Regions from separate parts of the Burkholderia lata genome, predicted to be linked through region 1. Evidence: predicted binding sites of a transcription regulator. Region 1 holds the regulator's gene; each other region holds the start of a gene.
The links. Region 1 encodes FNR, which switches genes on or off when oxygen is low (the NO sensors DNR and NnrR bind a similar motif). Its sites were predicted from a motif close to TTGATNNNNATCAA; they were not measured.

Region 1 (4,158 bases):
GGCAATCATCCGGCGTTCGCGCTGCGTGCCGGCTACATGGTGATCGAGAAGGGCTTCGACGCGCCACCGCCCATGAGCGACGCGCTGTTCGGCCCGGTCCACCGGATGTACGGCAGCGCGTACTGGCCCGGCCACCAGCGGCGTCCGGAGCGCGTATTCGAGCTGACGGCCGTGCCGAGATAGCCGGCGCGGCGTTTGAATCGATCGTTCGTTTGCGAACCGGTATCGGCCAACAGCCGATGGCTGGGGATCGGCGTACGCGCTCGTGTGCCGACCGGGTACCGGCAACCGCACGATGCACGAACGAATGATTCCGCGCAGCGGCACCGGCGACGCCATGCACGTCGTGAATCGCACTGACGCACATGCGTTGATCGAGGTCATGTCGAAACGGCGCGGTTGCGATTGAATGTCGATGCGGGTGACGCATCCGCGTGACTGTCGTGTCGATGCGGTCGGTATGCGCGTCATGTGCGGCGATGCATGTGCATGTGCATGTGCATGTGCGACACGCGACACCGATGCGCGCGCGTGCCTTCCCGCCGACGATGCAGGCGACAGCGACCACCACGCCGCGCGACACGCGACACGCGACATGCGTGACGCGTCACGCGGCGCAGCATGCGCCAAGTGCATCGCTCACCGCCGCGCGGCACGACCGGCACCTCACTGCAAAGTCCCGGCCATTGGTTTACTCTGCCTCGCAGCATTGCGCATTGCCCATCCCGATCGGCCATCCGGCCGACTTCGCTTCAACCCGCCACTCGGAGACACTATGTACAAGCGTATTCTGGTTGCCGTCGACGGCAGCGACACGTCCCGCCATGCGTTCGATGCCGCGCTGGCACTCGCGAAATCGCACGGCGCCGAGCTGCAACCGTTCTACGTCGTCGAGAACGCCGCGATCTACTACAACGTTCCCGGCTACGATCCGTCCGTGCTGCGCGACCAGCTCGTCGCGCAGGGCAACGCGCTCGCGAAGGATTTCACCGCGCTGATGCAGGCAGCGGGCGTGAAGGGCGAGACGAAGCTGAGCGAAGCGACGTCGCTCAACGACGTGTCGTCGCTGATCCTCGACGGCGCGAAAGCGTTCGATGCCGATCTGCTCGTGCTCGGCACGCACGGCCGCCGCGGGTTCCGCCGTCTCGTGCTCGGCAGCATCGCCGAGCAATGCGTGCGCCACGCGACGCTGCCCGTGCTGCTGATTCCGGCGGCTGCCAACGTCGACGAACCGGCCGCGTAAGCGGCGTTCGGCATGCGCGGGCGGTCGCGACGTTTTGTCACCCGACAGCGGCAAGTTGCGGTGGGACAATGATTCCGTCGATTCAACGCCGGAGTAAACGATCATGCTGACGCCCGTCGCCACACGTCCCGCCGCCACGCCTCATGCCGGTAGCTGGGCTCCTCGCCAGGCCGCGCACTGCTCGACGTGCGCAATGCGGCACCTGTGCATGCCGCAGGGCCTGGCACCCGAAGCGCTCAGTCGCCTCGAGTCGGTCATCTGCGCAGCGCGCCCCGTCAAGCGCGGCGAAGCACTGTTCCGCGAAGGCGACGCATTCGACAACCTGTACGCAGTGCGCTCGGGTTCGCTGAAAACCGTCGCAACACGTCACGATGGCCGCGAGCAGGTCACGGGCCTGCACCTCGCCGGCGAAGCGCTCGGCCTCGACGGCATCTGCGACGACACGCATCCGCGCACCGCGGTCGCGCTGGAAGACAGCTCGGTCTGCGTGATTCCGTACAGCGCACTCAAGACGCTGTGCTCGGAAGCCGGTTCAATGCAGTTGCGCATGCACAAGCTGATGAGCGAACAGATCGTGCGCGAAACGTCGCAAACGATGCTGCTCGGTTCGCTGAATGCCGAAGAACGTGTCGCCGCGTTCCTGCTCGATGTGTCGTCACGCTACCTGAAGCGCGGTTACTCGCCGTCGGAATTCAACCTGCGGATGACGCGCGAAGACATCGGCAGCTACCTCGGCATGACGCTCGAAACGGTCAGCCGCACGCTGTCGAAATTCCAGAAGCGCGGCCTGATCGAAATGCAGGGCCGCCACGTCCAGATCGTCGATTTCGACGGTTTGCATCACGTCTGACGTGATGCCGCACGGCGCGCGCATCTCGCGCGCCGCGTGCGTCACGCAATCGGTCAATCGAGAAACAGTGCGGCGCGTGCCTTCAGCGCCGCACTGAAATCGTCGAGCCAGCCGATCGACAAGCGCCAGCTCTGCCAGTAAAGGTCGATGTCGATCGTTCGCCCGCGCGACATGTCGACCAGTTCGCCCGCCGCCAGTTGGCGGTCGACCATCCGGTCCGGACACATTCCCCATCCCAATCCCGTTTCGCATGCACGCAGGTAGCCTGCGACGTGCGGTATCCAGTGCTGCGGCGGATCGAGATCCGCGCGCGTCACGCGCCGGATGAAACGCGCCTGCAGCCCGTCCTTCGGATTGAACATCACGCACGGCGCGCGGCGCAGCGCATCGCGCGTGATGCCCGCGCCAAAGTAGCGTTCGTAGAACGCCGGCGAGCACACCGCGCGATAGCGAATGCGCCCCAGTCGCTCCGACCTGCATCCCTGGATCGGCTCGGCCTGTGCGGTCACCGCGCCCTGCACGCTGCCGTCGCGAATGCGCGAAGCGGTGTAATCCTGGTCGTCGATCACGAGGTCGAGCAACGTTTCGCGCTCCGTGCAGAACGGCCCGACCGCGTCGATGAACCACGTCGCGACGCTGTCGTCGTTGACGGCCACGCGCAACGTCGGCCACGCGCTCGCGATCTGGCCCGGCAGCGCCGGCATCCGGCCGCCCAGCTCGGCCTCGAGCAGCTGCACGCGCTCGGTATGCCGGCACAGCAGCGCACCCGACGTCGTCGCGACGCACGGCTGCCCGCGCTTGACGAGCACGCTGCCGACCCGCTCCTCCAGCAGTTTCACGCGCTGCGACACGGCCGACGCGGTGACATTCAGCTCCTTGGCCGCCCGCTCGAACGAGCCGTGCCGGATCACGGCCGCGAGGGCATCGAGCAACGCGTAGTCGAGCATTAGATTTCCTTAATCTGCATTAGGTGAATTAGCTTCTCTTATTTTCATGCTGACCGCAGACTAGCGCTACCCGATTCATCCGTCTACTACTCCCACTGCTGTCACCCACCATGAACTGGCTCGCTTTTTCCCACGGCGCCGCACTCTGCGGTTCACTTATCGTCACCATCGGCGCGCAGAACGCATTCGTGCTGCGGCAGGGCATCATGCGCTCGCACGTCGGCAAGATCGTGCTGCTGTGCGCGCTGTCCGACATGATCCTGATCGGCGCGGGCGTCGGCGGCGCATCGGTGCTCGTCGAACGCTATCCGACCTTTGTCCACGCGGTGCTGTACGTCGGCCTCGCGTATCTCGCGTGGTTCGGCATCAACGCGCTGCGCCGCGCGTTCAAGCCGGGCCACGAAACGCTCGACGTGCGCGGCGACGCGGTTGCGCCGCCGCCGCAGAGCGGCCTGGCTATCGTGCTGATGACGCTCGCGTTCACGTGGCTCAACCCGCACGTGTATCTCGACACGTTCCTGCTGATCGGCACGGCCGGCGCACGCGAGCCGGAAGGCGCGCGGCTCGCGTTCGCGATCGGCGCGATGTCGGTCAGCCTCGTGTGGTTCCTCGGGCTCGGCTACGGTGCGCGACTGCTCGCGCCGTGGTTCCGCAAAGCGGTGGCGTGGCGCGTGCTCGATGGTGCGATCGGCAGCATGGTGCTGTTTCTCGCGGCCGTGCAGTTGCGCTGACCTGCTCACCGTCGCACGGGCGGCCGCTTGCCGCCCGTCGTCCCGCCCGCTCCGGCGCAATGCCGGAGCATCCGCCCTCCCGCCCGCCTCCCTCCGCACTCCGTTCCGCGCCCCGTCGCGCCAGCCGCGACAAATAATCGGTTCCCGATCGAACGCAGCCACGCGAAACACTCACGCAACGGATGGCGTGTCCGTCATCCGCGTCAAACCGTCCGCCATCGCGACGGCGCGCTGACTGCACGAATCGAAGCGATCGGCGAGAATGTCCGGCGTCCCGCGACAACGGCGTGACCACGCCACGTACCTCGTCGTCTCGCCGTAGTCGTCTCGGCCCATCCCGCAGTTCCATTCCGTCACCCCGCAGAAATCGGAGCAGAACATGGCACT
Region 2 (4,158 bases), 1.7 Mb from region 1:
CACCCGCTGCCGGCCCATCTGCCGCTCGGACACGCCTGTCACGCCGAACTGGTCGACGTGCTTCGCGTGCGCGGCGCGGAACCGCTCGGGGATGAAGCGCGACAGCGGGGCACCGATCGCCTCCATCGCGGACACGCCGAACACCTGCTCGGCCATCGGATTGAAGATCACGACCGTCTGCTTTTCGTCGATCGTGATGATCGCTTCCATCGACGAACGGATGATGCCCATCATCCGCGCCTCGTTGAGGATGCCGCGGCTGCTCGCGCCCGAATCGGCGGCGCCGGAACGGCCGCGCAACAGCGCGTGGACGAGCACCGCGAACGCGATCGACGCGATCAGCCCCGCGGCGAGCACGGTGCCGGCCGCGCGTTGTGCGCCGGTTGCGCTCGGGCGGCCATCCGCGGAGTACGCGAGCGTCAGCACGGTGCCGCCGAAATTCAGCTCGTCGGTGCGACGCATCAGGTCGGGCGATGCCGAGGCCTCGTCGGTCGTCGTTTCGACGCTCACGATCGCGCGCCGATCGCCGCCGGCAGTGATCCACACGTCGATGCCGCGTTCCGCATCGAGCGCACGCTCGATCAGGCGCCGCGGGCTCAACGCCGCGAACAGCACGCCGTCGGCGCCGGTTTCGCGCAGGCCGGGCGCGTTGGCGACCGCATGCGGCGACGCGGCGACCGGCAGGAACAGCGTGAAGGTGCGGGCGTCGCGGGACGTGTCGTCGTCGGCCGGGTGGACACCGAGCGCGATGTCGCCGGTCTGCAGCGCGCGCGCGAGCGGCGCCGCGTCGGACGCGCCGAAGCGCACGACGGGGGAATTCGATGCCGGTGCGCTGAGCACGGCGGTCGCGAGCGTGCCGGCCGGCATCGGCTTCGCGCCGGCGAGGGCAGTGCGCGTCGCGGGCGGCAGCGGCGCGTAGCCGATCTGGCGCACCGGTGAGCGGCTGCTGTCGAGGTCGAGCATGTCCGCATACCGGCGCCATTGCTCGGGCGTCATGCCCGGGACGAGGCTGTACACGCCGCGCGCGCCTTCGAGCACGGCCACGCCGGATTGCAGCTCGTGGCGCAGCATCGCGGTCACATGCGTCGTGCGGCGTTCGAAACGCGTATGGACGGCGCCTTGCCACTGCTCGCGCACGAGCAGCGCGACGCCAAGCGACAGCGCCGCGCCCGCGCACAACGCAACGACGCCGGCCGCGAGCGGCTGGCGTAACATGATCTGGAGGCGCGTGGGCCCTCGGGCGTCACGCGTCGGGGTTCCACTTGCGGTCATTCGATAGCCATTCTGTTGTCGGGGCTGCCGTGGGCACTCGGCAGCGCAGCAAAACCGGACAAAACTCGCACCGGCTGCATGCAACGTCTATTTTCAAGATGAAATTGTGCGCGATTTACACGGTTTTTGTAATGGGGTCACTAGAAATTGCGGCAACCGGCGTGGAGCAGCGGGCGTGCCGGCCGCGCTTGACGCGCATCAACGGGCGCGTCGGCACGTGGGGCAGACTGTTCGGCAGGCCACCTGGCACCGGGCCGGGTGGCGATAACGGGCCGCCGTCGCGCAACGCGCGATGCGTGCCCGGTCGGAGGGACGGACCATGTACAAGCGGATTTTCGTCGGGCTCGATGGCAGCCCGAGTGCGCGTCTCGCGCTGAACGAGGCGATCCGGATCGCGGCGGCGTCCGGCGGCGAAGTCACCTGCGCATATGTCGTCGAGCACCGGCCGCAGCTCGTCGACGTCGATGCGGGTTTCGCGGCCGAGCGCGACGGCGATGCGGCCGCGACTGACGCCGCGACGCCGGTGCTCGACGATGCGAAAGCGGTGCTCGCGCAGGAGCACGTGCCAGGCACCGTGCGTGCGCTCGACGCGTACGGCGAGGATGTCGCCACGGTGCTGATGCGCACGGCGGCCGAAGCCGATGCCGACCTGATCGTGATGGGCACGAGCGGGCGGCATGGCTTGCGCCGGCTGCTGCTCGGCAGTGTCGCCGAATCGCTGCTGCGCGCGGCCGACCGGCCCGTGTTGCTGGTGCGGCACAGCGAGCCCGGCACGTCGGCGGCTGCGTGACGCACGCGGCAAGGCGCTGACGCTGGCGCTGGCGCACGGGCGGTCGCGGGCAGCGACGGGCCCGCGTATTCGCCGGATGACGGCGGGATGAAACGGAAACGCACGGCGCACGACGTGTGAGCGCGGCTGTCCTTTCTGTCACATCGGCGGGGCGAGGGCGGCGCGCCCGATGCACCCGACGGGCGCAATCGCGTGCCCGCGGTTGCATCCCGACACGCAGTTCTGGCAGCATCGACCGGTGTCCGCCTGGTCGCCGTGCGCATGGCCGCGGCGATCGACGCAGCAGCATCCGGCGGCACGCGGTCGTGTTCGCGATTCGCGATGAGCGAAGCGAGGCCGTGCGCCGGGTGCCCGGTTCCTGACCTTACCGACGTCATCCGCCATGCCGATTTCCGCTACCGACCTGATTCGCCAGTTCGACCTGCAGCCGCATCCCGAAGGCGGCTATTTCCGCGAAACCTACCGTGCGACCGATTCGGTCGTGCGTCCGGCCGACGGCGCGCCACGCGCCGCATCGACCGCGATCTACTACCTGTTGTGCGACGGCGCGTATTCGTCGTGGCACCGGATCCGTTCCGACGAAGTCTGGCATTTCTACGCGGGCGACCCGATCGAAGTGTGGGTGCTCGACGAGCGCGACGGGCTGACGATCCACCGGCTCGGCAACCCGCTCACGCATCCGGGCACCGTGTTCCAGGCAGTCGTGCGGGCCGGGAGCTGGTTCGGCGCGCGCTGCGCGTTGCCGGAGCACGTCGCGCTCGTCGGCTGCACGGTGGCGCCGGGCTTCGAGTTCGCGGAATTCGAACTGGCCGACGCAGCCGCGCTGGCTGCCGCGTTTCCCGACTACGCGGAACACGTCGTGCAGCTTGCCCAGCGTACCGACATGTGACTGTCACGGCGGTGCAACCAACGGCGCGAAGCCCGTGCCGATGGTGCGTGTTCCGCGCGGCCGCGGCCAAACCCGTTTAGAATGCCGTGATGCATCGGGTCGGCTGCGGGCGTGCCGCGGCGGCCGTTGCCCAGCCGTACCGACGGCCCCCGTCGTGCGGCTGCATGCCTTCCAGGAGCGCCGCCGTGTGGCACTTTCCCATCGCTATTCCATCGTCGCTCGGCCCATGGGCCGTGTTCGCGAGCGTGTTGATCACGCAGCTCGGCGTGCCGGTGCCGGCCGTGCCGATGCTGATTCTCGGCGGCACGATGGCGGCAATGGGGCAGGCGTCCTGGGTCAGCATGTTCGCGGCGGCGATCGGCGCGACGATGCTGGCCGATTCGCTGTGGTTCTTCATGGGCCGCACGCGCGGCCGGCGCCTGCTGAACGGCCTCGTGCGCTTCTCGCTGTCGCTCGACACCACGCTGCGTTTCGCACGTAACGTATTCGAAAGATACGGTGCGCCGCTGCTCGTGCTGTCCAAATTCCTGCCGGGTCTCGGCCTCGTGTCGGCGCCGCTGCTCGGCACGACCGCGATCGGCGTCGGCGTGTTCCTGTTCTGGGACCTGGCCGGCGCGTCGCTGTGGGCTGCGTTCTGGCTGGTCGGCGGCGCGGCCATTCACGACCAGATCGTCCAGTTCGTGCTGTGGGTGCGCGCGAGCGGCGGCACGATCCTCGACGCGTTCCTCGCGATCTTCATCACGTTCCTGCTGTACCGCTGGGTGCGTCGCGTGCAGTTCCGCCGCTATCTTGCGCAGGTGCGCATCTCGCCGCCGCAACTCGTCGAGATGATGACGTCGGACGAGCCGCCGCTGATCTTCGACGCGCGGCCGAAAGCGATTCGCGAGCGCGAACCGTACCGGATCGCCGGCGCGGTGCCGGTCGATCTCGATTCGCCGGACCTGCTCGACCCGGAAATGCTGAAGCGGCCGATCGTCGTCTATTGCGTGTGCCCGAACGAAGCGACCGCGAAGCGCCTGATCGCGAAAATGCAGCGCAAGAAGATGATCCACAACATCCGGGCGCTGAAGGGCGGCCTCGATGCATGGGAGAAGCACGGCTATCCGGTCGAGCCGATGCCGGCCGATCTCGATGCGTCGCGTTATTTCGTGCGTCCGGATCACGGTGCGATCGAAGGCGAATATACGGTGCGTGCGACGCTGTCGAA
Region 3 (4,158 bases), on a different replicon from region 1:
TCACGCTGTACGGCTTGCGACGCACGGCTTCCGTCAGGTAGCCGCCTTCCTCGTAGCCGACATAGCCCGGCGGCGCGCCGATCAGCCGCGCGACGCTGTGCTTCTCCATGAACTCGCTCATGTCGATGCGGATCAGGTGCTCTTCCGAATCGAACAGGAACGACGCCAGCGCCTTGCACAGCTCGGTCTTGCCGACACCCGTCGGGCCGAGGAACAGGAACGAGCCGTACGGACGGTTCGGATCGGCGAGACCCGCGCGCGAACGGCGGATCGCGTCGGCCACCGCACTGATCGCCTCGTGCTGGCCGACCACGCGCTCATGCAGCTTTTCCTCGATGTGCAGCAGCTTCTCGCGTTCGCCCTGCATCATTCGCGACACCGGAATCCCGGTCGAACGCGACACGACTTCCGCGATTTCCTCGGCGCCGACCTGCGTGCGCAGCAGGCGCGGACGCGTCGGGTTGTGCTGCTCCTGCTCTTCGGCCTGCGTGACCTGCTTCAGTTGCGCCTCGAGCTGCGGCAGCTTGCCGTACTGCAGCTCGGCAACCTTCTCCAGCTTGCCGTCACGCTGCAGCCGTGCGATGTCCGCACGCACCTTCTCGATCTCTTCCTTCAGCTGTGCGCTGCCCTGCACCGCGGCCTTCTCGGCGGTCCAGATCTCTTCCAGATCCGCGTACTCGCGGCCGAGGCGTTCGATCTCTTCCTCGATCAGCTGCAGGCGCTTCTGCGACGCTTCGTCCTGCTCCTTCTTCACGGCTTCGCGCTCGATCTTCAGCTGGATCAGACGACGATCGAGCTTGTCCATCTCTTCGGGCTTCGAATCGATTTCCATCTTGATCTTCGAAGCGGCTTCGTCGATCAGGTCGATGGCCTTGTCCGGCAGGAAGCGATCGGTGATGTAGCGGTGCGACAGCTCGGCCGCGGCGACGATCGCCGGGTCGGTGATGTCGACGCCGTGGTGCAGTTCGTACTTCTCCTGCAGCCCGCGCAGGATCGCGATCGTCGCCTCGACGCTCGGCTCGTCGACGAGCACCTTCTGGAAGCGGCGCTCGAGCGCGGCATCCTTCTCGATGTACTTGCGGTATTCGTCGAGCGTGGTCGCGCCGATGCAATGCAGCTCGCCGCGCGACAGCGCCGGCTTCAGCATGTTGCCCGCATCCATCGCGCCTTCGGCCTTGCCTGCACCGACCATCGTGTGGATTTCGTCGATGAAGACGATCGTCTGGCCTTCATCCTTCGCGATGTCGTTGAGCACCGCCTTCAGGCGCTCCTCGAATTCGCCGCGATACTTCGCGCCGGCGAGCAGTGCGGCCATGTCGAGCGACAGCACGCGCTTGCCCTTGAGCGTCTCGGGCACTTCGCCGTTGACGATCCGCTGCGCGAGCCCTTCGACGATCGCCGTCTTGCCGACACCCGGCTCGCCGATCAGCACCGGGTTGTTCTTGGTGCGGCGCTGCAGGATCTGGATCGAACGGCGGATTTCGTCGTCGCGGCCGATCACCGGATCGAGCTTGCCCGCCCGGGCGCGCTCGGTCAGGTCGACCGTGTATTTCTTCAGTGCCTCGCGCTGACTTTCGGCGTCCTGGCTGTGCACCTGCGAGCCGCCGCGCACCGCGGCGATCGCGGCTTCCAGCGCCTTGCGCGTGAGGCCGTGCTGGCGCGCGAGCTTGCCGGCGTCGCCCTTGTCGTCGGACACGGCGAGCAGGAACATCTCGCTCGCGATGAACGTGTCGTTGAGCTTCTGCGCTTCCTTGTCGGCCTGGTTCAGCAGCCCGGAGAGTTCACGGCCGATCTGGATGTCGCCGCCCGTGCCCGTCACTTGCGGCAGGCGCGAGATGGCTTCGTTCAGCGCGCCTTGCAGCGCCTGAATGTGAACGCCCGCGCGCGACATCAGCGAGCGGGCGGAACCGTCCTGCTGCGCGACCAGCGCCGCGAGAACGTGAACGGGTTCGATGTATTGATTGTCGCGGCCTGCTGCGAGGCTTTGCGCATCCGCGAGTGCTTCCTGGAACTTGGTGGTGAGCTTGTCGATTCTCATTTAGTCGAGACCTCCAATTTTCGATTAACACCAAGATGAGGATGGTTATGCGGCTTTCAAGCGAAATTCGGGTTGATTCAGCGCAAAAATCGATGGATATCCATGAAGCGGCCCCGGGACGGGCCGCGGCCGGCTCGGGAAGCGCGGCGAGCGCGTATCAGCCGGCGGTCGACGGCGGTTCGACGGACACAGGGGCGTCTTCCGGCGACGGCTCGGCACGCATGCGCACGATCGGGCGGATGCCGAGCAACGCGACGAGCGGCGCAGCGGGTTCGACCAGTTCGCCGAGCGTGTGACGGTCGAGTTCGGCGAAGAACGCATCGCGCGCGGCCGCCAGCACGCCCTTCAACCGGCACTGCGGCTCGATCACGCAGCCGCGCGACTCGCCCTCGGCCGAGAAGCAGCCGACCAGCGCAAAATCGCTCTCGGTCGCGCGCACGACCTGGCCGACGGTCAGTTGCAGCGATTCGGGGAACAGCCGCAGCCCGCCATTGCGGCCACGGACGGTATCGACCCACCCCAGCTCGCCGAGCTGCTGCACGACTTTCATCAGATGGTTCTTCGAGATGCCGTAGGCGTCCGAGATCTCCTGGATCGTTGCGAGTCCCTCGCCACGCACGGCCAGGTACAGCATCACGCGCAGCGAATAGTCGGTGTAGTCGGTGAGTCTCATGGGCGAATACGGAAAAGATCGATCGTGCCCCGATTACGTGAGCCGGGCCGATCGGGTTGCGCACGGGGCCGGTTGACGGCCCTGTTCCGCGGCCCCGGGTTGCCGGGATGGCGCGCGCGCAATAAGATGCGTGACACTTACACGTTTTTCAGGGGTTGTTGGACGCTATTTTGCGTCAAAATCCGGCCGGCGTCCTGCACGATGCCCGCGCCGCCGCCCCGTCGTTGCCTATTTCTCCGGCCCTTTTGCCATGACTGCCCTGCCCGCCTCGCCCGATTCCGCACCGGCCCGCCCTCGCGACACCGAGCCGACCGAAGAGAACATCCGCGATCTCGTCTACGCGTTCTACGACCGCGTGCGCGCCGATCCGCTGCTCGGGCCCGTGTTCGACGCGAAGCTGGAAGGCCGCTGGGACGACCACCTGCCGAAGATGGTCACGTTCTGGTCGAGCCTCGTGCTCGGCACCAAGGGCTATCGCGGCAACGTGCAGCAGGCGCACCAGCCGCTCGACGGGATCGAGCCCGCCCATTTCAGCCGCTGGCTGTCGCTGTTCCTGAAAACGGTCGAGACGCGCTACGCGCCGCCCGCAGCGATCCGCTTCATGGAGCCGGCGCTGCGGATCGCGCAGAGCCTCCAGTTGAGCCGGTTCGGCTGGGACTATCAGATTCCGCCCGAGCAGCAGGCACTGCTCGACGCAATCGCACCGCGCCGTCGCGACGCAGCTGACGATCCGCATGCGCTGCCCTCGCGTGCCCGCGGCGAGCCGTTTCCGACGAAGATCATCGGGCGCAGCAGCGATCCGGACGCGTAACGGGCAGCCGTGACGCGCGACGCTTGCGCGCACGCGGCACCTCGCCGCACCACCCTCACGCCGTGCTCAGCGCCGCGTATTGCCCGATTCGATGCCCCAGCGCGCGAGCGCGGCATCGTCGGTGCTGCGCGCATCAACCCAGCGCTCGCCGTCCGGCGTGGTTTCCTTCTTCCAGAACGGCGCCTCGGTCTTCAGGTAGTCCATCACGAACTCGCACGACGCGAACGCATCGCCGCGGTGCGACGCAACCGTTGCGACCATCACGATCTGGTCGAGCGGCAGGAGCTTGCCGACGCGATGCACGATCGCGACGTCGATGCCCGGCCAGCGTCGGCCGGCCTCGGCGGCAATCTTCTCGAGCGCCTTCTCGGTCATCCCCGGATAGTGCTCGAGCTCCATCGCCGCAACCGATTCGCCTTCGTTCAGATCACGCACCGTGCCGACGAAGCATGCGACTGCGCCGATCTTCGGGTTGCGTGCGCGCAGTGCCGCGACTTCCGCGTTCAGATCGAAGTCGTCGGTCTGGATTCGTACCGTTGCCATCGCCCGTGCCTCAACCGCCCGTCACCGGCGGAAAGAAAGCGACCTCGCAGCCTTCGGTGAGCCGCGTGTCGGGATCGGTCATCTCGTGATTGC

Region 2: the regulator FNR is predicted to act here: its motif matches at 1,461-1,474, upstream of BCEP18194_RS31015 (universal stress protein).
Region 3: the regulator FNR is predicted to act here: its motif matches at 2,111-2,124, upstream of clpB (ATP-dependent chaperone ClpB).

The regions. Positions count from the first base shown of each region.
Region 1 covers NC_007511.1:3,538,770-3,542,927, forward strand. Annotated here, with positions in the region: gene BCEP18194_RS38355 (DUF3005 domain-containing protein) at 1-183, shown strand, start outside; gene BCEP18194_RS38360 (universal stress protein) at 776-1,243, shown strand; gene fnr (fumarate/nitrate reduction transcriptional regulator Fnr) at 1,347-2,093, shown strand; gene BCEP18194_RS38370 (LysR family transcriptional regulator ArgP) at 2,147-3,040, opposite strand; gene BCEP18194_RS38375 (LysE/ArgO family amino acid transporter) at 3,151-3,771, shown strand; gene BCEP18194_RS38385 (aldo/keto reductase) at 4,151-4,158, shown strand, end outside.
Region 2 covers NC_007511.1:1,875,731-1,879,888, reverse strand. Annotated here, with positions in the region: gene BCEP18194_RS31020 (PAS domain S-box protein) at 1-1,272, opposite strand, end outside; gene BCEP18194_RS31015 (universal stress protein) at 1,592-2,062, shown strand; gene BCEP18194_RS31010 (cupin domain-containing protein) at 2,445-2,951, shown strand; gene BCEP18194_RS31005 (DedA family protein/thiosulfate sulfurtransferase GlpE) at 3,137-4,158, shown strand, end outside.
Region 3 covers NC_007510.1:2,193,798-2,197,955, forward strand. Annotated here, with positions in the region: gene clpB (ATP-dependent chaperone ClpB) at 1-2,038, opposite strand, end outside; gene BCEP18194_RS15800 (Rrf2 family transcriptional regulator) at 2,196-2,711, opposite strand; gene BCEP18194_RS15805 (group III truncated hemoglobin) at 2,962-3,522, shown strand; gene BCEP18194_RS15810 (molybdenum cofactor biosynthesis protein MoaE) at 3,589-4,065, opposite strand; gene moaD (molybdopterin converting factor subunit 1) at 4,076-4,158, opposite strand, start outside.